DNA from 4 places in the Klebsiella sp. I138 genome. Region 2 is predicted to be linked to each of the others. Evidence: predicted binding sites of a transcription regulator. Region 2 holds the regulator's gene; each other region holds the start of a gene.

Region 1 (7,594 bases), 1.3 Mb from region 2:
AGATGGGCATCAACGGCCTTGATGCTGACTTCCTGCGGATGCTTAAGCGTAAAGGCTTTGCCGATGCACGTCTGGCAAAACTGGCGGGCGTTCGTGAAGCGGAAATTCGCAAGCTGCGCGACCAGTACAACCTGCACCCGGTCTACAAACGCGTCGATACCTGTGCGGCGGAATTCTCGACGGATACCGCTTACATGTACTCAACCTATGAAGACGAGTGTGAAGCCAATCCGTCGGTTGACCGCGATAAAATTATGGTCCTTGGCGGCGGTCCGAACCGTATTGGCCAGGGTATCGAATTCGACTACTGCTGCGTGCATGCCTCGCTGGCGCTGCGCGAAGATGGTTACGAGACCATTATGGTTAACTGTAACCCGGAAACGGTGTCTACCGACTACGACACGTCCGACCGCCTGTACTTTGAGCCGGTCACCCTGGAAGACGTACTGGAAATCGTCCGTATCGAGAAGCCGAAGGGCGTTATCGTTCAGTACGGTGGCCAGACCCCGCTGAAGCTGGCGCGTGCGCTGGAAGCCGCAGGCGTACCGGTTATCGGTACCAGCCCGGATGCAATTGACCGCGCGGAAGACCGCGAACGTTTCCAGCAGGCGGTTGACCGTCTGAAGCTGAAACAACCGGCCAACGCCACCGTCACCGCCATTGAGATGGCCGTTGAAAAGGCGAAAGAGATTGGCTACCCGCTGGTGGTACGTCCGTCCTACGTCCTTGGTGGTCGGGCAATGGAAATCGTTTACGACGAAGCTGACCTGAAGCGGTATTTCCAGACTGCGGTCAGCGTCTCTAACGATGCGCCGGTTCTGCTGGACCGCTTCCTTGACGACGCGGTAGAAGTCGACGTTGACGCTATCTGCGACGGCGAAATGGTGCTGATTGGTGGCATCATGGAGCACATCGAGCAGGCGGGCGTGCACTCCGGCGACTCCGCATGTTCTCTGCCGGCCTACACCCTGAGCCAGGAAATTCAGGATGTGATGCGCGAGCAGGTGCAGAAGCTGGCCTTCGAACTGCAGGTCCGTGGCCTGATGAACGTCCAGTTCGCGGTGAAAAACAACGAAGTCTATCTGATTGAAGTGAACCCGCGTGCGGCACGTACCGTCCCGTTCGTCTCTAAAGCCACCGGTGTCCCGCTGGCCAAAGTAGCAGCGCGCGTGATGGCTGGCCAGACTCTGGCACAGCAGGGCGTGACCAAAGAGATTATTCCGCCGTACTACTCGGTGAAAGAAGTGGTCCTGCCGTTCAACAAATTCCCGGGCGTTGACCCGCTGTTAGGGCCAGAAATGCGCTCTACCGGTGAAGTCATGGGCGTAGGACGTACCTTCGCGGAAGCGTTCGCGAAAGCGCAGCTGGGCAGCAGCTCAACCATGAAAAAACAGGGCCGCGCGCTGCTCTCCGTTCGCGAAGGCGACAAAGAGCGTGTGGTTGACCTGGCGGCGAAACTGCTGAAGTTCGGTTTCGAACTGGATGCCACCCACGGCACCGCGATTGTGCTGGGTGAAGCCGGTATCAACCCGCGTCTGGTGAACAAGGTGCATGAAGGTCGTCCGCACATTCAGGACCGTATCAAGAATGGCGAATACACCTACATCATCAACACCACCGAAGGTCGTCAGGCGATTGAAGACTCCAAGCTGATTCGCCGCAGCGCCCTGCAGTACAAAGTGCATTACGACACCACCCTGAACGGCGGTTTCGCGACGGCAATGGCGCTGAACGCCAACGCTATCGAGAAGGTGACCTCGGTGCAGGAAATGCATGCGCAAATTAAAAAATAAGCCGTCCCGCTAAAGCCGGGTCACGGAACAACAAGGGCTGACGCGAAATCGTCGGCCCTTTTTTTATCCAGGCCATCTTCGGAGAGTTCTGCTTTTAACTGCCCGCCAGGTGAGGCTAACTATAGTTAGCATCATAACGATATCAATTGACGGAAAGACAGGAGGATACAATGCGGAACAAAATTCTGATGGCATCCGCGCTGGCGGCGACGGCAATATTGTTTGTGGCGGGGTGTTCATCGAACCAGTCGCTGAAAACGACCGATGGCAAAACGATCGTGACTGATGGCAAGCCGCAGGTAGATGATGACACCGGTATGGTGTCTTACAAAAATGCGGAAACCGGCCGGACTGAACAGATCAATCGCGATCAGGTGAAGTCAATGGACGAGCTGGATAATTAAAGGCAGTCCAGGGCCCCGCGAAGGATCTCGTGGGGCCGGCTACGGCAGGGTGTTACAGCAGAGCGTTATCTATCTTCACGATAATTTTGCGCAGCGGTGCGCCGGCATCCATGGCGCCCATTGGGCGGTGCAGTTCACCCGGAAACAAAATTGCCAGCTCTTCCGGATGCAGATGAATCAGCGTTTCGCTGCTAATTTCCTCGCAAAAACCAATATCATGGGCTTCCTTGAACGGCCCGTCGGCAACGATTGGCAGGCCCTTGTTGCCGGCGCCGATAATTTCAACGCCCGCCAGCACAATATGAATATCAATATACTGACGATGAAATTCCGGGCGCTGCTCCGTCAGCGGGCGCGTCTGACCTTCGACAACGGTAAAAAACAGGTTATCGCCATCGACCGTATATTTTCCCGGCGGTAGCGCGTGAGGGTCCTGCTGGGCAACGGCCTGCAGCGCTTTTTTAATCACCGCCGGATAGAATGCATTTTTTGCGGCGGCGCTTAAGGTATCGATAATCATGCCGGAACTCCCTGTGCTGGTTGAGGCTGAAGTAATGTGAGCGAGTGCGCCACGATGGTTGCCACGTCGGGAGCGATATCAACGGCCACGATATCGCGTTCGCTGGCGTCCGGCGTTTCCAGGGCCGCAAACTGGCTTCGCAGCAGCGCTTCCGGCATAAAGTGGCCCTTGCGCGCCTGCATCCGTTGCAAAATACAGTCGTAGTCGCCGGTCAGCCACAGGAAGCGTAAATGGGGGTTGCCCTCGCGCAGCTGGTTGCGGTAGCGCTTTTTCAACGCCGAGCACACCAGCACGCCGGATTCGTTTTTCTGCCCGAGGCTAAAAATCACATCGCCAATACGTTCCAGCCACGGCTGGCGATCGTTATCATCCAGCGGCTGACTGGCGGCCATTTTGAGGATGTTCTGCCGTGGATGAAGATCGTCACCGTCGATAAACTTTGCGCCAAGCGCCTGGGCCAGCGCCTGACCGACGGTCGTCTTGCCGGTGCCCGATACGCCCATCAAAATAATGCATTGCCCTGCCATAGTGTGCTCCTTAATCAGACGGCAACCAGCATGCCGCCGTCGACGAACAACAGGTGACCGTTAACGAAATCGGACGCTTTGGACGAGAGGAATACCGCCGCCCCGACCAGCTCTTGCGGATCGCCCCAGCGGTTGGCAGGCGTACGTTTGCACAGCCAGTCGGTGAAGGCGCGATCGTCCACCAGAGCCTGGGTCATGGCGGTTTTAAAGTAGCCCGGCGCGATACCGTTGACCTGAATGTTATAGCGCGCCAGCTCGACGCACATACCGCGAGTCAACATTTTGACCGCGCCTTTGGCGGCGGCGTAGGGCGTAATTGTGTCGCGTCCCAGCTCGCTCTGCATGGAACAGATATTGACGATTTTTCCGCACTGACGGTTCACCATGCGTTTGGCTACGGCCTGAGAGACAAGAAATACCGCGGTCTGGTTAACGGAAATAACGTCATTCCATTCCTGTACCGGAAATTCAGTAAACGGATGGCGGCGCTGAATACCCGCATTGTTAAATAACACATCAATAGTGCCGATTTCTTCTTCGATTTTAGCAATGGCATTTTCGACGGCGTCGGCATCGGTAACATTAAATACGGCCGAATGGGCAATCGCGCCTTCATCACGTAATTTCATGACCGCATCATCTGCTCGGGACGCTGAAATATCGTTGATAATAATTTCTGCGCCATATTGTGCAAGGCCCTGCGCCATGACAAAACCAATGCCTTGTCCCGCGCCAGTAATTAAAATACGTTTGCCTTGTAAGCTGAAAAGATCTTTCATCTTGATATCCTGATTAACGGCTGAATATAAATGATGTTGTGCGTGTTCAAATGACCTGCGCCAATAACGCCTACTGGGACAGGTTGTTAATTCCTGACAGGCAAACAACATGACCCGCAGCAACCTGTGCTCTATCTCACGTATTTTTGCCGGGTAAATCTGTGATGGAGATCACTCAAAAGGGTGTTACGAAAAGGGGTTACGCTAAACGTGAAGCCGGGTGGAAATTACCGCTGCTCAAGGGGTTAACAGCGGAAGGGTTCGATTCTCTTTTTCTTCAGCGGCAGGCATAATGGCCTGATGCCGTGGATGTATTCGACAGGTCAATAGATGAAAGCACAACGCATTACGCTCAATGATATTGCAGCGCTGGCCGGCGTAACGAAGATGACCGTCAGCCGCTATTTACGCACTCCGGACAAAGTGAAACCGGAGACGGCGGAGCGTATCGCCAGCGTGATTGCAGAAATTGGCTACGAGCCCGATCCCGATAACCCGGCGATGACCAGCGTCGTCGTTCCACGCATTGGCGTGCTTATTCCTTCTTTTCATAATCAAATCTTCGCCGACCTGTTGGCCGGAATTGAGTCAGTGACCGCCGCCCATGGCTATCAGACGCTGGTGGTTAACTACGATTACGACCGCCAGCGTGAAGAAGAGCAGATTGCCGCCGTGCTGGCCTTTCATGTCAAAGGATTGCTGCTGACCGAGTCGGTCCATACCCTGCGGGCGGATAAATACCTTAATGCGGCCAAAATACCCATCGCTGAAGTGATGGGGCTGGCGGAGAACCCCGGGCGTATCAATGTCGGTTTTGATAACTTCAAAGCCGGTTTTGACATGACCAATATGCTGCTGGCGAGCGGCAAACGGCACATTATCTATTTCGGTTCGATGTCTGATGTGCGCGACGAGCAGCGCTACGCCGGCTATTGCCAGGCGATGGAGAATGCAGGACTGGCGACCGGGCGTATTGCGCCAAATAAGGTGTCATCGGTGTCGATCGGTACCGGCATGATGAACCTGGCGCGGCAGATGTATGCCACCATGGACGGCATTCTATGCACTAATGACGACCTGGCAGTCGGCGTGTTACAGGAGTGCCTCGCATCGGGTATCGCCGTACCGCAGGAGCTGGCGATCGCGGGTTTTCATGGCCTGGAGATTGGCCAGATTATCACGCCGCGCCTGGCCAGCGTCCTGACTCCGCGCTATGAAATGGGGAAGGTCGCCACTGAGATTTTGATTAAGAAAATCAAAGGGCTGCCAACCATTGAAAAAGTTGATCTGCACTATCGCCTGTCGATGGGCGAAACCATTTAACCGCTCTCTGAGCGGCGGCGCGGCGGTGTTAGCAAAACGTTAACGTCGCCTCGAACGACCCCTCGCCATACATGGGTTTTGTCTTAGCGATCACGGACACGGTAACAGCATTTTTTAACACGATTCAGCGTGATGTAGATCGCAAAACGCCCCGCTAAAAAACCGTTTGATAGTGGCTACTGTCGTAATAAACCGTCAAACAGGTGATCTGATGAAGAGTACTATTACCCGCGCCGTTCTTTTAGTGGCCCCCGTTATCGATGCTTTGCAGGAACAGCTGGCGGCCGACTTCCCGCTGCTGCGTCTGTACGAGCAGGACGATCCCATCGGATTTTTACGCGAGCAGGGGGAGAACATCGCCGCCGTCGTTACCCGAGGGGATATCGGGGTGCAGAACAGCGTCCTGGAACTGCTGCCGCATGTGGGTCTGATTGCCATTTTCGGCGTTGGTACCGATGCGGTGGATTTAGAGTATGTTCGTTCCCGGCGGATTCAGGTTTCAATTACCTCCGGCGTGTTGACCAACGACGTTGCGGACCTGGCGATGGGGCTGCTGCTGAGCGGTTCACGTAATCTGTGCCAGGGCGATCGTTTTGTACGAGAAGGCCGCTGGGAGAAAGGGGGGATGCCACTGGCCACCCAGGTGAGCGGTAAACGTATCGGTCTGCTGGGAATGGGAAACATTGGCCAGGCTATTGCCCGCCGCGCCTGCGGTTTTGATATGCAGGTACTCTACACCGACCGCAAACCGGTCCCTGGGCTGGATTACCAATGGTGCGCCGATCTGCATACGCTGGCGCATGAGAGTGATTTTCTGGTGATTGCCGCCTCCGGCGGTGAAGCAAACCGCGGGTTGATCGATTTCTCAGTCTTCAACGTGATGCCGAAACATGCCTGGCTGATTAATATCGCCCGCGGCTCTTTGGTGGATGAAAAGGCGTTAATCCAGGCGTTACAAAACGGTGTTATCGCCGGCGCCGCGCTCGACGTTTTTGAAGACGAGCCTCATGTTCCGGCAGAACTGATCGCGCTCGATAATGTGGTGTTGCAGCCGCACGTAGCCAGCGCGACCCATGAAACCCGACAGAAAATGAGTGCGGTGGTATTCGCAAACGTGACGGCTTATTTCTCCGGTAACGTATTGCCGAACGCCATTAATTAATTTTTATCTCTTATTTCTGTGCCCGGCTCTTCTTTAATGACAACAATAACCTCTGCATAGAGAGTGCGAAATATGAATGATAAAACTCCCGGCACCCGCTGGCTGCGTATTATTACGCCGGTGTTGATCGCCTGTATTATTTCGTTTATGGATCGGGTGAATATTAGTTTTGCTTTACCTGGTGGAATGGAAGCAGATTTAGGTATTACCAGCCAGATGGCCGGTGTTGCCAGTGGGATATTTTTTATTGGTTATTTATTTCTGCAAATACCCGGCGGAAGGATTGCGGTAAACGGCAGCGGTAAACGTTTTATTGCCTGGTCGCTAATGGCCTGGGCCGTGGTGTCGATTGCTACCGGCTTTGTGACCCATGAATATCAACTACTGGTCCTGCGCTTTATTCTCGGCGTATCTGAAGGCGGGATGCTGCCGGTGGTCCTGACGATGGTCAGCAACTGGTTCCCGGAAAAAGAGCTGGGGCGGGCCAATGCCTTCGTCATGATGTTCGCGCCGCTGGGCGGCATGCTGACCGCACCGGTATCCGGAGCGATTATTGCCGCGCTCGACTGGCGCTGGCTGTTTATTATCGAAGGCCTGCTGTCCGTGGTCGTGCTGGCGGTATGGTGGTTTATGATTAGCGATCGCCCGGAAGAAGCCCGCTGGTTGCCGGAGAAAGAACGTCACTATCTGGTCACTACGCTGGCCGCAGAGCGAGCGGCAAAACTGGCGGAAGATACGGTCAGCAACGCACCGGTCAAAGATGTTTTCCGCAATAGCGGGCTGATGAAGCTGGTTATCCTTAACTTCTTTTATCAGACCGGCGATTACGGCTACACCCTGTGGTTACCGACTATCCTCAAGGGCCTGACCGGCGGCAGTATGGCCAGCGTCGGATTTCTGGCGGTACTGCCGTTTATGGCCACGCTGGCGGGGATCTATGTGATTTCGTTATTCAGCGATCGCAGCGGCAAACGTCGCCTGTGGGTGCGCTTCTCGCTCTACAGCTTCGCGGCAGCGCTGTTGGCCTCGGTAGTGCTGCGTGAGCACGTAGTGGCTGCCTATATTGCACTGGTGATTTGCGGCTTC
Region 2 (7,594 bases):
CCGTAAACTGGGCTTCACGCCGTACTGGCAGCGCCTTGAACTGCCGGACGGTGATTTTGTCGATCTCGCGTGGAGCGAAAATCCCGCCGAGGCACCGCACAAACCGCGACTGGTTGTGTTCCACGGGCTGGAAGGCAGTCTGCACAGCCCGTATGCTCACGGCCTTATTCACGCAGCCATGCAGCGCGGCTGGCTGGGTGTGGTAATGCATTTTCGCGGCTGTAGCGGCGAACCTAACCGGAACAATCGCATCTACCACTCGGGCGAAACCGAAGATGGCAGCTGGTTCCTGCACTGGCTACAGCGCGAATGGGGTGCGGTACCGACCGCCGCCGTCGGCTATTCCCTGGGCGGAAATATGCTGGGCTGCCTGTTGGCGAAAGAAGGCGATAGCGTCCCGCTCGATGCGGCGGTCATCGTCTCAGCCCCGTTTATGCTCGAAGCCTGCAGTTCTCATATGGATAAGGGTTTTTCCCGGGTCTATCAGCGTTATTTGCTCAACCTGTTAAAAGCCAACGCTGCCCGTAAGCTCAAAGCCTATCCCGGCTCGCTACCGGTTGATTTACGCCAGCTCAAAGGCATGCGCCGCATCCGCGAATTTGACGATATGATCACCGCCAGAATCCACGGGTTTGCGGATGCGCTGGACTACTATCGTCAGTGCAGCGCAATGCCACGACTCAGCGACATTACCAAACCGACGCTGATTATCCATGCGAAGGACGATCCTTTTATGGATCACCACTCGATCCCGCCGCAGGCTCAGCTGCCGGCAAACGTCGAGTATCAGTTGACGGAACATGGCGGGCACGTCGGGTTCGTCGGTGGTACGCTGCGCAAGCCGGAAATGTGGCTGGAAAGACGCATCCCGGACTGGTTAACCCGTTGGTTGGGAGCACAAAAATGATTATTCCCTGGCACGATCTGGATCCCGAAACGCTGGATAATCTGATCGAAAGCTTTGTGTTGCGCGAAGGCACAGATTATGGTGAACATGAACGCTCGCTGGCGGATAAAGTCGCCGACGTCAAACAACAATTGAAAAGCGGAGAAGCCGTGCTGGTGTGGTCAGAACTACACGAGACGGTCAACATCATGCCCCGCAAGCAGTTTCACGGCTAAGGCGGCGCCACACCATCGTTTAATCTGGGAGTTGTTATGTCTGCCAAACATCCGGTGATTGCCGTCACGGGCTCCAGCGGCGCGGGAACCACGACCACCAGCCTCGCCTTTCGTAAAATCTTCGCACAGCTAAACCTGCGTGCCGCGGAAGTGGAAGGCGACAGCTTTCATCGCTATACCCGCCCGGAAATGGACATGGCAATCCGCAAAGCGCGAGATCAGGGGAAGCACATCAGCTACTTTGGTCCGGAAGCGAACGACTTCGGCCTGCTGGAAAATACCTTCCTTGAGTACGGACGAAACGGTAGCGGCCAGTCGCGCAAATATTTGCACACCTATGACGAGGCGGTGCCGTGGAACCAGGTACCGGGCACGTTCACACCGTGGCAACCGCTACCGGAGCCGACCGATGTCCTGTTTTATGAAGGGCTGCACGGCGGGGTTGTCACGCCTCAGTATGACGTTGCGCAGAATGTCGACCTGCTGGTCGGGGTCGTGCCCATCGTCAACCTGGAGTGGATTCAGAAGCTGACCCGCGATACCAGCGAACGGGGGCATTCACGTGAAGCGGTGATGGACTCCGTGGTCCGTTCGATGGAGGACTATATCAACTTCATTACGCCACAGTTTTCACGCACGCATATCAACTTCCAGCGCGTTCCCACCGTCGATACCTCCAACCCGTTTGCGGCGAAAGGCATTCCGTCTCTGGATGAAAGTTTTGTGGTGATTCACTTCCGCAACCTGCGGGATATCGATTTCCCCTGGCTGCTCGCGATGCTACAGGGCTCGTTTATCTCACATATCAATACGCTGGTAGTGCCGGGCGGGAAAATGGGGCTGGCGATGGAACTCATTATGACGCCGCTGGTAGAGCGCCTGATGGAAGGCAAAGCGATTTAAATGGCCGGGCGGCGCGACAAAACGGTGTAAGCCCGGTAAGCATCGCGCCACCGGGCATCTGGTATTACGCTTCCACCACTTCAAATGTATGAGTGATGTTCACCGCTTTTTGCAGCATCAGCGCTACCGAGCAGTATTTCTCCGCCGACAGTTCTACCGCACGCGAGACCGCCGCATCTTTCAGCTCTTTGCCAGTCACGATAAAATGCATATTGATATGGGTAAACAGGCGCGGCGCCTCTTCCCGGCGTTCCGACGTCAACTTCACTTCGCAGTTGGTCACGTTGTGGCGACCTTTTTGCAAAATAGACACGACATCGATCGCACTGCATCCACCCGCCGCCATCAGCACCATTTCCATCGGGCTTGGCGCTTTATCCCCGGAGTTGCCATCCATCAAAATCTGATGACCCGATGCGGACTCTCCAATGAAGGTTAACCCCTCAACCCATTTCACACGAGCTTGCATAAAATTTAACTCCAAGGTTGCAATTTTCCTGACAGATTACGCGCACATAACAATTCTCGCAACGGAAGGCGACCTGCATCATGCTGAAGCGAGACACCAGGAGACATGCGGCAAAAGCTATGCTAAAACAGTCAGGATGCTACAGTATTACATTGATGTACTGCATGTATGCAGAGGAGTTCACATTACAGGCTGAAGAAAAATCACCAGCCGTTTCCCAGGCATAGGGAAACAATACGATTGCATGCCCGGATGCCGTGTTGTGTCGGCACCCGGAGATAGCTTATAACAGAGGATAACCGCGCATGGTGCTTGGCAAACCGCAAACAGACCCTACCCTCGAATGGTTCTTGTCTCATTGCCACATTCATAAGTACCCATCTAAAAGCACGCTGATCCACCAGGGTGAAAAAGCAGAAACGTTGTACTACATCGTCAAAGGCTCTGTGGCTGTGCTCATCAAGGATGAAGAAGGGAAAGAGATGATCCTCTCCTACCTCAACCAGGGCGATTTCATCGGTGAATTAGGCTTGTTTGAAGAAGGCCAGGAGCGTAGCGCCTGGGTACGTGCGAAAACCGCATGTGAAGTGGCCGAAATCTCCTACAAAAAATTCCGTCAGCTTATCCAGGTCAACCCGGACATCCTGATGCGTCTGTCGTCGCAGATGGCTCGTCGTCTGCAGGTAACCTCAGAAAAAGTGGGTAACCTTGCCTTCCTCGACGTCACCGGGCGTATCGCTCAGACGTTGCTGAATCTGGCAAAACAGCCAGACGCGATGACCCATCCTGATGGTATGCAGATTAAAATTACCCGTCAGGAAATTGGTCAGATCGTGGGTTGCTCCCGCGAAACCGTTGGCCGTATCCTGAAGATGCTGGAAGATCAGAACCTGATCTCTGCACACGGTAAAACTATCGTCGTCTACGGTACGCGTTAAGTCGATAAAACGGCGTATTGCACCCGCAATACGCCGTTTTTGTTTCCCCATTATGTGGCGCAGGCTGATTTACCACCCGGAAGTCAACTATGCACTGCGGCAAACGCTGGTGTTGTGTTTGCCTGTCGCAATCGGTCTCTTCCTCGGTCATCTACAGCAAGGCCTGCTGTTCTCGTTAGTGCCTGCCTGTTGTAACGTCGCTGGCCTCGATACACCTCACAAACGCTTTTTTAAGCGATTGATCGTTGGCGGTTCGTTATTTGCCGGCAGCAGCCTGGTCGTCCAGCTTCTGCTCCAGCAGGATATCCCGCTGCCTCTGATTCTCAGTGGCCTGGCGCTGCTGCTTGGCGTCACGGCGGAAATCAGCTCCCTGCACGCCAGGCTGCTGCCCGCATCGTTAATTGCCGCGATCTTTACCCTGAGCCTTGCCGGGAACATGCCCGTCTGGGAGCCACTGCTGATCTACGCTCTCGGGACCTTGTGGTATGGCCTGTTTAACTGGTTTTGGTTTTGGCTCTGGCGCGAACAGCCGCTGCGTGAATCGCTGAGCCTGCTCTATCGGGAGCTGGCTAACTACTGCGAAGCGAAATACAGCCTGCTGACGCAGCATATCGATCCGGCCACTTCGCTGCCGCCGCTGCTCACGCGCCAGCAAAAGGTGGTGGACCTGATAACCCAATGCTACCAGCAGATGCATATGCTGGCGGCGAACCAGCGCAACGACCACAAACGTCTGTTGCGGGCCTTTCAGGTGGCGCTGGATTTACAGGAACATATTTCCGTCAGCCTGCATCAACCCGAAGAAGTGCAAAAGCTGGTAGAGCGCAGCCACGCGGAGGCGGTGATCCGCTGGAACGCGCAAACCGTAGCTGCCCGCCTGCGGGTGCTGGCCGATGACATTCTGTACCACCGCTATCCGCAACGCTTTCATATGGATAAGCAAATCGGTGCGCTGGAGAAAATTGCCTGGCAGCATCCTGACAACCCGGTCGGACAATTCTGCGCCTGGCACTTTAGTCGAATAGCCCGGGTTTTGCGTACCCAGCGCCCGCTCTATGCCCGCAACCTGATGGCAGATAAAGAACGTCGCCTGCCGCTGCTGCCTGCGCTGAAGAACTATCTCTCATTGAAATCACCGGCATTACGCAACGCCGCCCGCATCTGCGTGATGCTATCGGCAGCCAGTCTGATGGGTAGCGCCCTGAATCTGCCCAAGCCCTACTGGATCCTGATGACGGTGCTGTTCGTGACCCAAAACGGCTACGGCGCGACGCGAGTACGTATCGTCCACCGGGCGGCAGGAACCCTTGCCGGTCTGGCCATCGCCGGACTGGCGCTGCACTTTCATGTCCCGGAGGGCTATACGCTCACCGCGATGCTGCTCGTCACGCTGATGAGCTACCTGATTATTCGCAAGCATTACGGCTGGGCGATGGTCGGCTTTACCGTAACGGCGGTGTATACCCTGCAGCTTCTGACGCTAAACGGCGAGCAGTATATTGTCGCCAGGCTCATCGATACGCTTATCGGCTGCCTTATCGCGTTTGGCGGCATGGTCTGGCTATGGCCGCAATGGCAAAGCGGGCTGCTGCGTAAAAACGCCCACGATGCGCTGGAAGCGGACCAGGAGGCCATCAGACTCATTCTCAGCGACGATCATCAGGCCCCGGCGCTGGCCTACCGCCGCATGCGTGTTAATCAGGCGCATAACTCACTGTATAACTCGCTGAATCAGGCCATGCAGGAGCCCGGTTTTAACTCACATTATCTTGACGATATGAAGCTCTGGGTCACCCACAGTCAGTTTATTGTTGAACATATCAATGCGATGACCACGCTTGCCCGTGAGCATACGATGCTGACGCCGGAGCTGGCCCGACGCTATCTGGAATCTTGTGAGATTGCGCTCCAGCGCTGCCAGCAGCGGCTGGATACCGATGGTCCGGGCAGCACTGGCGATGTGAATATTATGGAGTCGCAGGATGTAGAAGTGAGCCGTGGCCCGTTGAGTACGATGGAACAGCATTTGCAGCGGATCCTCGATCATCTGAACACCATGCACACCATCTCCTCGGTGGCATGGCGTCAGCGCCCGCATCACGGCATCTGGCTACGCGCGATTAAGCGCTAAGTACCTGCTGTACCGCCTGTGCAAAGCGGGCCATCCCTTCGGCAATATCCTTCTCGTCGATAACTAAAGAAGGTACAAAGCGCATAACATCCGGTCCGGCATTAAGCACCATCACGCCCGCATCTGCCGCGGCATACAGGAAATCACGCGCCCGGCCGTGATGCTGTGGCTTAAGCTCAGCGCCAATCAACAGACCCATCCCACGGATATCACTGAACAGGTCAAACTGCGCATCAATCTGCTGGAGGTACTGCACAAACAGCTCACGCTTCGCGTTCACACCGTTCAGCACGTCCGGCGTATTAATCAGGTCAAATGCCGCCCCGGCCACGGCACAGGCCAGCGGGTTGCCGCCGTAGGTTGAACCATGGGAACCGGCGTGGAATGCGCTGGCAATATCGTGGGTAGTCAGTACGGCGCTGATCGGGAAGCCACCACCCAGCGCTTTAGCGCTGGTGAGAATGTCCGGCGTTACGCCGTAGTGCATATAAGCAAACAGCGACCCGGTTCGTCCCATGCCGCACTGGACTTCATCAAACACCAGCAGCGCCTGATGCTCATCGCACAGTTCACGCAGCCCCTTCAGGAACTCTGGCGTTGCCGCCATCACCCCACCTTCTCCCTGAATCGGCTCGACCACTACCGCGCAGGTATGATCGTCCATCACCGCCTTGACCGCATGCAGGTCGTTAAACGGTACGTGGATAATATCTGCCGGCTTCGGACCGAAACCATCAGAGTATTTTGGCTGTCCGCCCACGGAAACCGTAAACAGCGAACGGCCATGGAAGGCATTATGGAAGGCGATGATTTTGGTCTTATACGGGCTGCGACGGGTAATCGTGTAGTGACGTGCCAGTTTGAACGCCGTTTCGTTCGCTTCCGTGCCGGAGTTCATAAACACCACGCGTTCGGCGAAGGTGGCATCCACCAGCTTACGACCCAGGCTCAGCGCCGGCTCGTTGGTAAAGACGTTACTGGTGTGCCAGAGGGTTTCACCCTGCTTATGCAGTGCCGCGACCAGAGCCGGATGACAATGACCTAACGCCGTCACCGCAATCCCGCCGGCGAAATCAACGTACTCTTTGCCCTGCTGATCCCATACGCGGCTACCTTTCCCCTTTACCGGGATGAATTCTGCCGGTGCATAAATCGGCAGAATAACTTCATCGAATGTGGCGCGGGTAATTACCGGTTGCTCAGTTGCCATGTCATGCCATCCTTCTTCGTTACGCAGTCATTATTTTGATAATCTAATCACAAAATATGCATAAAAAATCAGTCAATGGCAACTACAAATCACCGATTGAGGAAGTTTGCCAGCAGCCGATGCCCCTGCTCGCTGAGAATACTCTCCGGGTGGAACTGTACTCCTTCGAGATCCCACTCCCGATGGCGAATCCCCATAATCTCACCGCTTTCGCTGCGGGCCGTCACTTCAAAGCAGTCGGGGAGCGTCGCGGGGTCGATCAGCAGAGAGTGGTAGCGGGTAACGGTCAGCGGATTATTCAGCCCCTGGAAGACCCCCTGCCCGTTATGCTGGATGGGTGAAGTCTTGCCATGCATCACTTTAGCCGCCCGCACGATAGTCGCCCCAAACACCTGGGCAATGGCCTGGTGACCCAGACACACTCCCAATAGCGGAACCTGACCGGCATAATGCGCAATCACCGCCAGCGAGATGCCTGACTCATTAGGCGTACAGGGTCCAGGGGAGATAACGATTTTCTGCGGCGCCAGCGCCGCTATCTCCTGGAGCGTCAACTCATCATTACGCCTGACCAGCACCTCAGCTCCTAGTTCGCAGAAATACTGGTACAAATTCCAGGTGAAAGAATCATAGTTGTCGATAAGCAGGATCATAGCGGCTCCGGAAAGAACAAAACCGGGCTATTCTACTCAGATTCTCACGCTTCGCTTACCACTTTGCGAAAGATCCGCTCCAGGGGTTCAGGATCGCCCATCGCCCCCAGTTGATTGGCCTGGCTCCAGGCATCGGGGTCGATACCGCGCCAGTCGAGCACAAAGCCT
Region 3 (7,594 bases), 710 kb from region 2:
GTCGATGACCGCAGCCTGTTCGGTGGCATCCGTTACATACTGCACAATCAGGTTTTTATTCAGATTTTTAAGCGCCAGAGAAAGTAAGGGAAGCAGGCGTGCGCTGCTGCTTTCGTCGCGTATCGGAAGTACCAGACCGACATGATTGGATGATTGACTGGCGAGGTTTTGCGCGGCAAAGCTTGGGCGATAGTTGAGCTCCTCAACTGCGCGCAGAACGGCTTCCCGACTCTCTTCGCGCACGCCTCGGGTGCCGGTCAGCACGCGGGATACCGTCGCTCTCGAGACATTCGCTAATCTTGAAACATCATCAATCGTTGGCATGGTATTTTCTGCTTAAATATTTTCGCTTAGCTTAACATACCTGCTGAAAAAGTGTCATCGCGAGCGGTCCCCTGCATTGGCCAGAACCGGCAGCCAGGCCGCGCCGCGCACGCCGCTGGCATCGCCGAAGCGGGCCGGTTTGATCTGCGTTCTGCAACCATCGGAAAACAGGTACGGGACGATAGCGTCAGGCAGATCCTCGTAAAGCTGTTCAACGTTCGACAGGCCGCCGCCCAGCACAATGACCTGCGGGTCAAGAATATTGATCACCGAGGCCAGGCTGCGGGCAAACGCATCGATAAAGTGTTGCCAGTGGGCCTGGGCTCGGGCATCACCTTCCTGTGCGGCCTGAATGATGGTTTCTGCCCGCGCTGCTTCGCCGTAGCGGCGGGCGAAACCGGTGCCGGAGAGAAAGCTTTCAATGCAGTTTTCTTTGCCACAGTAGCAGGGCTGAGCCGGGCCATCGCGTTCAGGCGTGTAGCCCGGCAGCGGGTTATGCCCCCATTCGCCGACAATTGCATTGGGTCCGCTCAGCAGCTGTTGATTCACGGCGATACCGCCGCCGCAGCCGGTACCGATAATCACGCCAAATACCGTGTGTGCCCCCGCGCCGGCGCCATCGACGGCTTCAGAAAGCGTAAAGCAGTCGGCATCATTGGCCATCCACACCGGCTGGCCGAGCCGTTGTGTCAAATCGCGGCGCAGGTCTTGGCCGTTCAGGACCAGGCAGTTGCAGTTTTTAATCAGACCACTTTGCGGATCGACGGCTCCCGGCAGGCCGATGCCGAGGGAAAACGGGCGTTCGCTCCAGTCGCGAACATCGTCGATCAGGCGGGTCAGTTGCAGCATAAATGCGTCATAGCTCTCTTTATGCGTTGGACGGCGCTGGCGATAGACGCAGTCGCCGGACGCGTTGAGCAGCACGGCTTCCATTTTGGTGCCGCCGATATCTAAACCAAGATGTAGCATGATGTCCTCGAAGGTTTTTCTCTCACCTTGCCACGCGCTTACGCAGCAAGGTGAGGGAGAGTTATGCGTGCAGCGGGCGTGAACGGTAGACCGCAATCAGTTCAGCGATCAGCTCTTTCGCCAGAATGGACGTCATCAGATGATCCTGGGCATGGACCATGACCAGCGTCATTTTGGTCTTCCCTTCGCCCTCGTCGGCCTCGATAAGCCGGGTCTGGACAAGATGCGCTTCACGGGAGAAATGCGCCGCTTCTTTCATTTTCTCATCGGCGCCAGCAAAATCGCCCTCTTTGGCACAGCTCAGCGCTTCGTAACACAGGCTACGAGCTTGCCCGGCGTTGATGATAATGCCCATAACCTGTTCTTCTAATTCCATAGCAAACCTCAAAATGGGATGAATTAAGCGGTACGGATAGCGCCGTCTGCCTGCGCAGCCGCGTTGTCGTGTTCCTGCAGCAGCAGCTGCTTTTCGTAGGCTTTCAGGAACGGCATGTACATCACCATTGCGGTTGCCATACAAATCAGACACATGATCACCGGGCTAAAGCTCCAGTTTGCCGCCCACGAGGCGCCGACGGGAGCCGGAGTGGTCCACGGCGTCATCGATACCACGCGGCTGACCAGATCCAGCTTCAGCGCAAACCAGGCGAGGGTGGCGTTAACCATCGGCACCAGCACGAATGGCAGGAAGAACAGCGGATTCATAATGATCGGTGCGCCGAACAGGATGGGTTCGTTGATGTTAAACACGCCCGGGACAACGCCCATCCGCCCGATGGTGCGCAGATGTACCGCTTTACTGCGTAACAACATCAAGGCCAGCGGCAATGTCGAGCCCACGCCGCCAATCAACAGATAGTGATCCCAGAAGCCCTGGACGTAAATGTGGGGGATCGCCGTACCGGCGGCCATGGCAGCCTGGTTAATTGACAGGTTGGCCATCCAGAACGGATTCATAATTCCGGTCACGATCAGCGCCCCGTGGATCCCGGCAAACCACAATACCTGGCACACCAGCACCGACAGCAGAATCGCCGGTAGCGTATCGGAGGCGGCAACCAGTGGTTTCACCAGCGACATGATCGCTTCTGGAATGATCATCCCCAGTTGAGCTTCGATAAACAGGTTGAGCGGGTGCAGGGTCAGCACGATTGCCAGCACCGGGATCAGAATCTCAAACGATCGGGCAACGCCGGCCGGGACTTCAGGAGGCAGGCGGATGGTTATGTTGTGCCGCTTGAGAAAGGCATACAGTTCGGTGGAATAAATCGCCACCAGAATGGCGGTAAAGATCCCCTGGCCTGAGAAGTAGGCCGTCGAGATTTGCCCGTCCTTTAGCGGTGCCGCAACCAGCAGGAATGACATCAGCGAGAGCATACCTGCGGTCAGCGAATCCAGGTTATGGTGCTTTGCCAGACTGGCGGCGATCCCGACGGCAATAAACAAAGTCATGACCCCCATGCTGAAGTGAAAAGGCAGCATCAGCGCATCGCGGTGGTCAAGAGAGAATTGCAGCCAGGCGTGGGCAAATCCCCAACTGGTATCGGGTGAAAACGGCGGGAAGATAAAGACCAGCAGGAAAGAGCCGACGATCATAAACGGCAGCGCGGTGATAAAACCGTCGCGGATCGAGGTGACGTATTTTTGCTGGCCGATAGCGCCAGCCATCGGGGTAATTTTTTGTTCGATGACGGCGATCAATTTAGCGTACAGAGTGCTCATGATCTTTCCTTAGTTTTTGTTATCAATCAGAGAGATCGCAAAATCCAGTACGGCGCCGCCTTTCTGCATGCCGTAATCCATCATGTTGATGGGTTCAACGCGGATCCCGTATTTATCGGCCTGTTGTTGCAGATCCTTCTGCATGTATTTCACCTGTGGGCCAAGCAGCACGACCTGATATTTTCCGACCTGATCGGCAAATTCGGCGACGCCAAAGGCATTGATCTCGACGGGGAGGCCACGTTGCTCCGCTTCGGCGATCATTTTCTTCATCAGCAGGCTGGTGGACATACCCGCTGAACAGCACAACATTATCTTTTTCATATACCGCTCCTGGTGAGTTGGATGTGCGGACTATAGTCATAACGGATACTTAACGGAAAGCGCTTTCCGTTTGTGGATTTATTAATTGTGACAATGATCACCTAAGGCGGGCTTTTACTTTGAGTGGGAGTGCGCGATCATCCTGGCAATCAAACCATTTCATAAGGTAGGAACATGAACAATCCGTTGATGAATGTTGCCGTTGACATCATCGAGCAGCGCCTGGCACCGCTGGCCAACGTTCTGACGCGCAATCATCACATTACGGCGATGCGCGACAGTTTTGCTCTGGCGATGCCGTTCGTGATTGTGGGGAGTCTGCTGGTACCCGTTTTGTTTCCGCCCGTTTCCATTAATGACGCCACTGCGTTCGGGCAGTTCTACCTGCTGTTGCGGCCAATACTGCTACCGACCTTTGAGCTAACTATTGGCCTGGTGGCATTAATTGTCGCCTTCGGCGCCAGCGCCAGCCTGGCGAAACAGTACCGACTGCCGGAAAGGCTCTGCGGATTAACCGGCTGCCTGGCGTTTCTGCTGTTTATTGGCTTTCGGGATAATGGCGTAACCAATATTTTCCTCGGCGGGATGGGAATTTTTACCGCGCTCATATCGAGCGTTTATTCCATCGAAATAATACGATTTTTTTACAAGAAAGGGTGGTGCATTCGTCTGCCGGAAGAGGTGCCGGTTATGACCCGCAACGGTTTCCAGCTGCTGATACCGCTGCTGTTTGTGATGATATCAATCAGCCTCATCAATGCCGTGCTACTGCAAAGTACCGGGCGAATTCTACCGGAGCTGATCAGCGAAGCGGTCAGGCCGCTGGTGATTGCTTCCGATACTCTGACAGCCGTACTCATCTCTTTGTTTATCTGTAACCTGCTGTGGTTTGTCGGCATTCATGGCGCCTTGATTATCACCGGGATAATGAACCCGTTCTGGATGACCTATCTGTTTGAAAACCAACAGGCGCTGGCCGCAGGTTCGCAGGCGTTGCCCCATATTTATCTGCAAGGGTTCTGGGATTTTTACCTGTTGATTGGCGGGATTGGCTCGACTTTACCGCTGGTCTTTATGGCGATGCGCAGCCGATCCCGGCAGCTGAAAAGCGTGGGGAAAATCGGTCTGTTACCGTCGCTGTTTAATATTAATGAGCCGATATTGTTTGGCTTTCCTATCATCATGAATCCGGTTTTTCTGCTGCCGTTTATTTTTGTGCCACTTATAAATGCCTGTATTGCATGGTATTTAACGCAGCTCGGCATTCTGGATCGCGCGGTGGCGATGCTACCGTGGTCCATGCCATCTCCGCTCGGTGCCGCCTGGTCGGCCAACGGCAGCTGGAAAAATTTGTGTATGAGCCTGTTTGCGATTTTCAACTCCTGGATGCTCTATCGTCCGTTCTTCAAGGTCTATGAACGCCAGCTGGCCGATGCCGAACGCTAGACTTTCCTCCTCAACGCCAGGCCCGCGAAACGCGGGCTTTTTTATATCCTTTTTTTATGTGAACTAAATCACGAATTTTCCCTGGTTATAACAAATTATGTGAACCAGTCCGGCAATAACGGAAAGCGCTTTCCGTTTATGGATGTACATTTCCGTTTTTGATCCGTAAATTTCCAGTCGTTCTCTGGGCTGTGTTAATAAAAATAACCAAGGATAAAAAATGATAAGGCTGAATTATTCAATACCTCTGTCTTTACTCGCCCTTGCGGTAATAAGTGACTGCGCCAGCGCCGATCCTAAATATGATTTTGCGCTGCACGGCTACATCCGCTCGGGGATCCTCGCCAATAGCGATGGCAACCGCGCCGACTCCGTCGGCCTGATGCCGGACGGAAGATGGCGATTGGGGAACGAAGACGACACCAAGATCGAACTGATCCCGACGGTAACGCTGACCTCGGATACCGGGGTTGTTTCCCGCATCCAGGCCAACATTACCCACCAGTCAAAATGTACCTCCGACTGGAACTGCCAGGATGACGACGGTCACGATGTGCAGTTTCGTGAAGGTTTTGCCGAGCTGACAAATCTTGATTTTGCTCCACAGATGACCTTCTGGGCCGGTAAGCGCTACAGCAGCTCCAACACCTCCAGCCACCAGTTTGACTGGGAGTACATTCAGTACAACGGTACCGGCGGCGGCTTCGACAATATGGATCTGGGTTTCGCCCGCTTTGATGCCGGGGTTTATGCCTTCTCTCCCACCGACGAAACTAAGGCTTATCCGGTGGATAAAGGCGACCAGGGCTACCCGGATGACTACTCACTCAACCTGTGGTTCAAGAAGATTGCGGGCAGCGGCTTTGACCTGGAACTGATTGGCCATCATATGAATCGCAATGAAAACCACCCGACCTCGGCGGAAAAAGGGTATGGCGTCACCGGCGTCTACAACTTTGACGGTTTTTACGGCCTGACCGGCGGCTACTCTCGTGCGGTATTCCAGTACGGGCGCGGCCTGGCCGCAGGGGATTCGCTGGGTAAAAACGGCTGGGGCTGGGCGAACCTCGACGATACGCAGTCCTGGCGCGTGGTGCTGGATAACCTCGCATCGATGGGCGACTGGGAAATTTCGACCTTTGCCTACTACCAGAAAGACAAAAACTACCGGTGGTGGACCGATGATAGCAACGGATGGGGCCGTACCAGCTGGGTGGCCGGGATCCGTCCATATCAGCAGATCACCAAAAACTTCGCCATGCAGTATGAGCTGGGCTACGAATACCTCGACGATAAAAACTACAAAGGGGTGGACGGGAAAGGCAAGGGTGGCCTGACAAAAGTGACCGTGGCACCGACTCTGACCTTTGACTCCGGCTTTTGGGCACGCCCGCAGCTGCGCGTTTTTGTCACCTACGCGAAATGGGATAAAGGCGTCTCCGATGCGCTGGATGGAAACTACGACTGGAGCACCAACACCATTTCCGCAGGTAGCTACTCCCGTAGCGGCGGCACCGACACGCTGAACTTCGGTGTGCAGGCCGAAGTGTGGTTCTAAGGAGCGATGGCAATGATTAAACCGGTGAAAAAAATAGTGTTAGTGGCTCTGCTTTCGGCGCTGGGCTGCGCCGGCGCGATGGCGGCAGAACGTTCTCACTTTGAACACTTTATTACCCGCGACGGCGCGACATTGATGGATGGCGATAAGGTCTTCCGCTTCGCGGGGATCCACGCCCCGGAACTGCACCGTATCGAAGATGATGCGCGCGGTCCATGTAAAGCCGACCCGCGCGGCTGGGGGCAATATTTCAAATGGCCAACGGCAGAAGAGCAGGCTAACTGGATTGAAGCGATGGTGAAAACCGGTGCTAAAGCCCAGCGTGTCTATGTCCTGTCCGTGCAGCAGGAGTTTGATCAAGCCTGCGGTCGTGAAACGCATATCCTGGCTCCCGCGACGGCGGAAGGTATGCCACGCCTGAACGAAAAGGCCATGCGAGTCTACGACAATATGATTGCCGAGGCGGATAAACAGGGGCTGCGCCTGATTCTGCCCTTTATTGACCACTGGTGGTGGTGGGGCGGCCGCGAGCAGCTGGCGGCGTTTTACCATGAAAAGCCGGAAGACTTTTATCGTACCGATAGCAAAACCTATAAGGCCTACCTTGACGTCATTCGCCAGGTGATCACCCGTACGAATAGCGTGACCGGCCGTGCGTATTACGATGAGAAAGCGATCATGGCCTGGGAAACCGGCAATGAGCTGGAGGATACCACTGCCGCGTTCCTGGAACAGACCGCCGCCTGGATTAAAAAGTGGGCGCCGCATCAGTTGGTGGTTGACGGAACCTATAAAAAAATCAACGCCTTTGCGTTGAACGATCCTAACGTGGATATCGTCAGTAACCACTACTACACCAATGCGGACAACAACCATCCGCAACAGGTGAAGGCAGACCTGACTGCAACCGGTGGCCGGAAAGTCTACATGGTGGGGGAGTTTGGTTTGCTTGATGCGAAGCAGCTCAACGCCATTATGCAGTCCATCGTGCATACCGAGGTTAACGGCGCGCAGGCGGCAGGTGGCCTGATCTGGGGCTTCAGAGGTCATCGTCACGACGGGGGATTCTACTGGCATAAAGAGTCTACCGGGCATTACAGCTACCATCTGCCAGGCTTCCCGGTGGAAGGCAAAGCGAACCAGGAGATGGACGTCGTTAACTTGGTGCGCACGGCCGCCGCCCAGATGGACGGAAAAGAGAAGGCCCCGGCTTTACCGAAGCCAGATGCGCCAACGCTACGTGAGACAACC
Region 4 (7,594 bases), 2.6 Mb from region 2:
CAGACCGCTATCGAACTGTTTCGTAGCCAGTGGCGCGATCGATTCGAGGTCAAGCGCGACGCCGAACATATTTATCAGCAGGTCAGCAAGGGCACATTGCCAACCGGCATCGAATACTGGCAGCCGCTGTTTTTCAATGAGCCGCTGCCGCCGCTGTTCAGCTACTTCCCGGCTAACGCCCTGATCGTCAATACCGGCGATCTGGAAGCCAGCGCCGAGCGTTTTCAAAACGAAACCCGCGCCCGCTTCGAGAGTCGCGGCATCGACCCGATGCGTCCGCTCCTGCCGCCGGAACAACTCTGGCTGCGGATCGATGAGCTGTTCAGCGAGCTGAAAAAATGGCCGCGCATCCAGTTAAAAACAGAGCGTCTGGCAGAGAAGGCCGCCAATACCAACCTCGGCTATCAGAAGCTGCCGGATCTCTCCATTCAGGCGCAGAACAAAGCGCCGCTGGATAATCTGCGCCGTTTTCTCGAAGCCTTTGATGGCCCGGTTATTTTTTCAGTCGAGAGCGAAGGCCGCCGCGAAGCGCTAGGCGAAGTGCTGGCCCGCATCAAAATTGCGCCGAAACATATTCTGCGCCTGCAAGACGCGACCGGTAATGGCCGCTACTTAATGATTGGCGCGGCCGAACACGGGTTTATCGATAGCCAGCATAACCTCGCGTTGATTTGCGAAAGCGATCTGCTGGGCGAGCGCGTCGCACGTCGCCGTCAGGATTCGCGGCGCACGATTAACCCCGATACCTTAATCCGCAACCTGGCAGAGCTACATGAAGGCCAGCCGGTGGTGCACCTCGAGCACGGCGTTGGCCGCTATGCCGGGATGACCACCCTGGAAGCAGGAGGGATCACCGCTGAGTATCTGATGCTCATCTACGCCAACGATGCCAAACTGTACGTTCCAGTGTCATCGTTACACCTGATTAGCCGCTACGCCGGCGGCGCGGAAGAGAGCGCCCCGCTACACAAACTCGGCGGCGATGCCTGGGCGCGTGCACGGCAGAAAGCGGCGGAAAAAGTGCGCGATGTGGCGGCGGAGCTGCTCGATATTTACGCCCAGCGCGCGGCGAAATCAGGCTTTGCCTTTAAGCACGATCGCGAACAATATCAGCTGTTTTGCGACAGTTTCCCCTTTGAAACCACGCCGGATCAGGCACAGGCGATTAACGCCGTCCTCAGCGATATGTGCCAACCGCTGGCCATGGATCGTCTGGTCTGCGGCGACGTCGGCTTCGGTAAAACCGAAGTGGCAATGCGCGCCGCCTTTCTGGCTGTCGAGAACCACAAACAGGTCGCCGTCCTGGTGCCGACCACCCTGCTCGCTCAACAGCACTTCGACAACTTCTGTGACCGCTTTGCCAACTGGCCGGTACGCATCGAAATGCTGTCGCGCTTTCGCAGCGCCAAAGAGCAGGCGCAGATTCTTGAACAGGCCGCTGAGGGCAAAATCGATATTCTTATCGGGACGCATAAGCTGCTGCAAAGCGAAGTCAAACTGCGCGATCTTGGGCTGCTGATCGTCGATGAGGAGCACCGCTTTGGCGTTCGCCACAAGGAGCGTATCAAAGCGATGCGCGCCGATGTTGATATTCTGACGCTGACCGCCACGCCGATTCCGCGCACGTTGAATATGGCCATGAGCGGCATGCGCGATCTGTCCATTATCGCGACGCCGCCTGCCCGCCGTCTGGCGGTAAAAACCTTCGTTCGGGAATATGACTCACTGGTGGTTCGCGAGGCTATCCTGCGTGAAGTCCTGCGCGGTGGCCAGGTCTACTACCTCTATAACGATGTAGAAAACATCCAGAAAGCAGCGGATCGTCTGGCGGAGCTGGTGCCGGAGGCGCGAATTGCAATCGGCCACGGGCAGATGCGCGAACGCGAGCTCGAACGGGTGATGAATGATTTCCACCACCAGCGTTTTAACGTGCTGGTTTGTACCACCATTATTGAGACCGGGATCGATATCCCGACCGCCAATACCATTATCATCGAGCGCGCGGACCATTTCGGGCTGGCTCAGCTGCATCAGCTGCGCGGACGCGTCGGCCGGTCGCATCATCAGGCCTATGCATGGCTGTTGACGCCACATCCGAAGGCGATGACCACCGATGCGCAAAAGCGTCTGGAAGCCATTGCCTCGCTGGAGGATCTCGGCGCCGGTTTCGCGCTGGCCACCCATGACCTGGAAATCCGCGGCGCGGGCGAGCTGCTGGGCGAGGACCAGAGCGGGCAGATGACCACTATCGGCTTTTCGCTCTATATGGAGCTTCTGGAGAATGCCGTCGATGCGCTGAAAGCCGGGCGTGAGCCTTCGCTTGAGGACCTTACCAGCCAGCAAACTGAAGTTGAGCTGCGTATGCCCTCGCTGTTGCCGGACGACTTTATCCCGGATGTGAATACTCGCCTCTCATTCTACAAGCGAATTGCCAGCGCGAAGAATGAGCACGATCTGGACGAGATTAAAGTTGAGCTGATTGACCGCTTCGGCCCGCTGCCGGATGCGGCAAGAAACCTCCTCGATATCGCCCGCTTGCGCCAGCAGGCGCAGAAGCTGGGGATCCGTAAGCTGGAAGGGAATGATAAAGGCGGCGTGATTGAGTTTAATGAAAAGAACAACGTCAATCCGGTGTGGCTGATTGGCCTGTTGCAAAAACAGCCTCAGCATTTCCGTCTGGACGGCCCGACGCGCCTGAAGTTTATGCAGGAGCTTGGCGATCGTAAAACCCGTATGGAATGGGTTCGCCAGTTTATGCGTCAGTTAGAAGAGAACGCCGCCGCATAATCGCGGCACGGATACGGTGCCAGCCACCGTATCCGTGTCCGTCAGGTTTTGCCGCCGACACATTCGGTAAACTTTACAAATATTTTGCAATTCACCAGGGTTTCCCCACAGACACTCGCGCGATAATCCTCGTCTGTTTCCTCATAAAAAATAACCACTTATTTATTATGACTATTTTCAAATCGCGTTTCTCTCTGTGGCTGACAATGGCGGCCATTGCGGCCGTGCTGTCGCTTCCTGCTCGCGCCAACACCTGGCCCTTACCGCCTCCCGGCAGCCGCGTCATCGGGCAAAATCAGTTTCACGTCGTACAGAACAACGGCGGTTCACTGGAGGCTATCGCTAAAAAATACAATGTCGGCTTTCTGGCATTGCTTCAGGCGAACCCCGGGGTCGATCCTTACGTTCCGCGTGCCGGCAGCGTACTGACTATTCCGCTCCAGATGCTGCTGCCGGAAGCTCCGCGCGAAGGTCTGGTGATTAACCTCGCCGAGCTACGTCTGTACTATTATCCGCCGGGTAAAAGTGAGGTCACCGTCTACCCGATTGGCATCGGTCAGTTGGGTGGAGACACGCTCACACCAACGATGATCACCACCGTTTCCGACAAACGTGCGAACCCAACCTGGACGCCAACGGCCAATATTCGCGCGCGGTATAAAGCGATGGGGATCGAACTCCCTGGCGTGGTACCTGCCGGGCCGGATAACCCAATGGGTCACCACGCCATTCGCCTCGCGGCCTACGGCGGGGTCTATCTACTGCATGGCACCAATGCCGATTTTGGCATCGGTATGCGCGTGAGCTCCGGCTGTATCCGCCTGCGTGACGATGACATCAAAACCCTGTTTAACACCATTACCCCAGGGACTAAAGTCAATATTATCAACACCCCGATTAAAGCCTCCGTTGAACCGGACGGAACGCGTCTGGTGGAAATTCATCAGCCGTTGTCCAAACATTTGAATGACGATCCGCAGACATTGCCGATAGTACTGAACAGCGAGATGGCGGCATTTAAGCAGGCATCGCTGACCGACCAGGCGGTGATGAATCATGCGACAGAAATGCGTTCAGGTATGCCGGTTGATGTTACCCGTCATCACAATGCTGACGAACACTCATTGTAAGCGCTTGCTGGCATGAATAAAAAAACCGCCCTTTGAGGCGGTTTTTTATTGGACGTACACAAACAGGGTAAAGCGATGGTACACGCTTCGCGGTTTCATTAAGGGGTGAAAACCGCGTCACGCTTGTGGCAAAACAGGGAATAGCATACTGCTTACTGCTCGCGTCCTGATAAATGGGTCAGGTCGCGCTTTGTCAGTGGCATGACAGGGGTAAAACGAAACTTATTTGTAGATAACCGCGGTACCGTGCAGGGTGTTCGGACCCGTTACCGAAGTGATACGGAAGGAGCTGGCGCCCATTTCTTCCGCTTTCTGTGCCAGCTGGTCTTCCAGAGAGCCCAGGTTTGTCCCGGCGGAGGCAGAAACGGTACCGATTTTATGCTGGCCTGCTGGAGTGGACTGCACTTCAACAGCGGCAAAACTTGCGAAAGAAAGAGAGCTCAGGACGGCGGCAAGCGTCAGTGTTTTGATGTTTTTCATGATTATTATACCTATGCAGATGATTTTTTTAGTAGGGTCGCAAGAATTAACTTAACGATCGATAGGTAAATAATAATGTGACCTATATCACACGTCAATGAATTTTTATAACGATCGTTTATTTATTTATAAACAACTTAAAATTCATACATATATGAATTATTTATTTTTGCGGGTTCAGCGCTGGAAGGTTGTAAGGTTTATTTTTATAATGTCGCTTCAACAAACCAACATAGGTACAGCGGCATCATGACAACTGACGTTCAAAGTTGCACAAAAAAAAGCCGTGGCCGACCCAAAGTGTTCGACAAGGAAGCGGCGCTGGATAAGGCCATGGCACTTTTCTGGCAGCACGGCTACGAGGCAACTTCTCTTGCCGATTTGGTGGAGGCGACCGGCGCAAAAGCACCGACGCTGTACGCTGAGTTCGTCAATAAAGAAGGATTATTTCGCGCGGTTCTGGATCGCTATATTTCACGTTTTGCAGCCCGACACGAAACGCTGCTGTTTGCCGAGGATAAATCCGTCGATCAGGCTCTGCGGGACTATTTCACCGCCATTGCCACCTGTTTTACCAGTAAAGATACGCCGGCAGGCTGCTTTATGATCAACACCTCGGCGGCGCTGGCGGCTTCGTCCACCGCTATCGCCAATACCATTAAGTCGCGCCACGCGATGCAGGAAAAAACGCTGACGCAGTTCCTGCAGCAGCGCCAGCTCCGCGGCGAGCTACCGGCAGACGGCGATGTACGACAGCTGGCCCAGTTTTTAAACTGCGTGCTGCAAGGTATGTCCATCAGCGCACGTGAAGGGGCCGACTTCACAAAACTGATGCAAATTGCCGATACCACTCTGCGGCTGTGGCCACAAATCCTCCAGCACTAACCCGCTTTTTACCCGGTGACGATCGCCACCGGGTTTTCGCCCTTCCTTCTGATTTAACCCCATCTTTATTAATGTTTTCACATTGTTACGTGTCAATTAAGTTGTAAATGATATTGATAACAATAATCACTACGTGCAAAATTCGCCTTTAAGTTTTTCTGCTTATTTCTACTTGTAACAATCGGTGCGCCCGCATCGAAATCTAAAAACAACATAATTGCAGTTAACTCATAAAAGGAATGCGAATGAACAAGCGTCTCTGGGTACTCAACCCACTGCTGCTGGCCACTGCCCTGCCCGTCCTTGGCGCGCAGGCGGATGAAGAAAACATTATCGTTAGCGCCAACCGTAACCACCGTACCGTCGCCGAAATGGCGCAAACGACCTGGGTTATCGAAGGTCAGGAGATAGAACAGCAGGTTCAGGGCGGGAAAGAATTTAAGGACGTTCTGGCCCAACTGATTCCGGGTATTGATGTGAGTAGCCAGGGACGCACCAACTACGGTATGAACATGCGCGGCCGGGCCATCGTGGTACTGATTGACGGCGTGCGCCTCAATTCATCCCGTACCGACAGCCGCCAGCTCGATTCCATAGACCCATTCAATATTGAACACATTGAAGTGATTTCTGGTGCCACCTCGCTGTACGGTGGCGGCAGTACCGGTGGCCTGATTAATATTGTGACCAAAAAAGGGCAGCAGGAACGTCAGGTTGACCTGGAATTAGGCGGTAAAAGCGGATTTGCCAACAGCAACGACCACGATGAGCGCGTAGCGGCAGCCGTGAGCGGCGGAACCGACCACGCCTCCGGGCGGTTATCGGTGGCTTATCAGCGCTTCGGCGGCTGGTACGATGGCAATAACGATGCCCTGATTCTTGATAATACCCAGACCGGCCTGCAGCACTCTGACCGCCTCGACGTCATGGGTACTGGCACTATCAATATTGACGAGAATCGCCAGCTGCAGCTGGTGACGCAATATTATAAAAGCCAGGGCGATGATTACGGCCTGTATCTGGGCAAAAATATGTCCGCCGTCACCGGGAACGGTAAAGCCTACACCACCGACGGACTGGATTCAGACCGCGTTCCCGGCACCGAACGTCACCTGATTAGCCTGCAATACTCCGATGCCGACTTTTATGGCCAGAACCTGGTCAGCCAGATCTATTATCGCGATGAATCGCTGACTTTTTATCCCTTCCCGACGCTCTCCAAAGGCCAGGTTAGCAGCTTCTCTTCATCCAAACAGGATACCGATCAGTACGGGGCGAAAATTACCCTCAACAGCCAACCGCTTGACGGCTGGGATCTCACCTGGGGACTGGATGCCGACCACGAGACGTTTAACGCCAACCAGATGTTCTTCGATCTTGGCACCTCGATGGCTTCAGGCGGCCTGCACAATGACGCGATTTATACGACGGGACGCTATCCGGGCTACAGCATCACGAACCTGGCGCCATTTTTACAAACCAGTTATGACCTGAATGATATCTTCACCCTGAGCGGCGGCGTGCGCTACCAGTGGACAGAAAACCGGGTGGATGATTTCGTCGGCTACGCCCAACAGCAGGACGTTGCCAACGGCAAGGTCAGCTCAGCCGATGCTATCCCTGGTGGCAAAACTGACTATGATAACTTCCTGTTTAATGCCGGGATTGTCGCCCACCTCACCGACCGCCAGCAGACCTGGTTTAACTTTTCGCAGGGCGTCGAGCTGCCGGATCCGGGGAAATACTACGGTATCGGCAAATACGGCGCGGCGGTCAACGGTAACTATCCGCTGCTGTCGAGCGTCAACGTAGGCGATTCGCCGCTGCAGGGGATCAAAGTCAACTCCTACGAGCTGGGCTGGCGTTACACCGGCGATAACCTGCGTACCCAGCTGGCAGCTTATTATTCAACCTCGGACAAAACCATCGTTGTGAACCGCACCGATATGACTATCGATGTGCAATCTGACAAGCGCCGTATTTACGGCGTGGAAGGGGCAGTGGATTACTTCTTCCCGGAAAGTGACTGGAGCACCGGTGCGAACTTCAACGTGCTTAAATCCCAGGTGAAAAGTGACGGCAGCTGGCAGAAATGGGATGTGACCCTCGCTTCACCGTCAAAAGCCACCGCCTGGGTCGGCTGGGCGCCGGATCCGTGGTCACTGCGCGTGCAGACTCAGCAGGTGTTCGACCTGAGCGATGCCAGTGGGAATAAGCTCGACGGCTATAACACCGTCGACTTTATCGGCAGCTATGCGCTCCCGGTGGGTAAACTGACCTTCAGCATTGAGAACCTGCTGAACGAAGACTAC

The links. The regulator CRP, encoded in region 2, controls carbon source genes, mostly activating them, when cyclic AMP is high. The targets are predictions, from matches to a motif close to ATGTGANNNNNNTCACAT.
Region 1: a site for CRP is predicted at 4,183-4,200, ahead of idnO (gluconate 5-dehydrogenase). Genes of this name have one in related genera too.
Region 3: a site for CRP is predicted at 3,425-3,442, ahead of ACMYSK_RS24840 (PTS sugar transporter subunit IIB). Genes of this name have one in related genera too.
Region 4: a site for CRP is predicted at 4,473-4,490, ahead of bhsA (multiple stress resistance protein BhsA). Genes of this name have one in related genera too.

The regions. Positions count from the first base shown of each region.
Region 1 covers NZ_CP180447.1:3,309,407-3,317,000, reverse strand. Annotated here, with positions in the region: gene carB (carbamoyl-phosphate synthase large subunit) at 1-1,793, shown strand, start outside; gene ACMYSK_RS15430 (YgdI/YgdR family lipoprotein) at 1,964-2,197, shown strand; gene ACMYSK_RS15425 (YhcH/YjgK/YiaL family protein) at 2,250-2,717, opposite strand; gene ACMYSK_RS15420 (gluconokinase) at 2,714-3,244, opposite strand; gene idnO (gluconate 5-dehydrogenase) at 3,259-4,023, opposite strand; gene ACMYSK_RS15410 (LacI family DNA-binding transcriptional regulator) at 4,354-5,346, shown strand; gene ACMYSK_RS15405 (2-hydroxyacid dehydrogenase) at 5,558-6,508, shown strand; gene ACMYSK_RS15400 (MFS transporter) at 6,581-7,594, shown strand, end outside.
Region 2 covers NZ_CP180447.1:4,596,199-4,603,792, reverse strand. Annotated here, with positions in the region: gene ACMYSK_RS21420 (hydrolase) at 1-907, shown strand, start outside; gene ACMYSK_RS21415 (YheU family protein) at 904-1,122, shown strand; gene ACMYSK_RS21410 (phosphoribulokinase) at 1,159-2,025, shown strand; gene ACMYSK_RS21405 (OsmC family protein) at 2,090-2,494, opposite strand; gene crp (cAMP-activated global transcriptional regulator CRP) at 2,800-3,432, shown strand; gene ACMYSK_RS21395 (YccS/YhfK family putative transporter) at 3,485-5,563, shown strand; gene argD (bifunctional acetylornithine/succinyldiaminopimelate transaminase) at 5,553-6,773, opposite strand; gene pabA (aminodeoxychorismate synthase component 2) at 6,863-7,426, opposite strand; gene ACMYSK_RS21380 (putative adenosine monophosphate-protein transferase Fic) at 7,471-7,594, opposite strand, start outside.
Region 3 covers NZ_CP180447.1:5,302,039-5,309,632, forward strand. Annotated here, with positions in the region: gene ACMYSK_RS24820 (LacI family DNA-binding transcriptional regulator) at 1-324, opposite strand, end outside; gene ACMYSK_RS24825 (ROK family protein) at 379-1,293, opposite strand; gene ACMYSK_RS24830 (PTS lactose/cellobiose transporter subunit IIA) at 1,355-1,669, opposite strand; gene ACMYSK_RS24835 (PTS sugar transporter subunit IIC) at 1,693-3,015, opposite strand; gene ACMYSK_RS24840 (PTS sugar transporter subunit IIB) at 3,025-3,339, opposite strand; gene ACMYSK_RS24845 (PTS sugar transporter subunit IIC) at 3,514-4,785, shown strand; gene ACMYSK_RS24850 (maltoporin) at 5,006-6,343, shown strand; gene ACMYSK_RS24855 (CBM35 domain-containing protein) at 6,356-7,594, shown strand, end outside.
Region 4 covers NZ_CP180447.1:2,001,110-2,008,703, forward strand. Annotated here, with positions in the region: gene mfd (transcription-repair coupling factor) at 1-2,787, shown strand, start outside; gene ldtC (L,D-transpeptidase LdtC) at 2,955-3,917, shown strand; gene bhsA (multiple stress resistance protein BhsA) at 4,140-4,397, opposite strand; gene ACMYSK_RS09395 (TetR/AcrR family transcriptional regulator) at 4,647-5,282, shown strand; gene ACMYSK_RS09400 (TonB-dependent siderophore receptor) at 5,528-7,594, shown strand, end outside.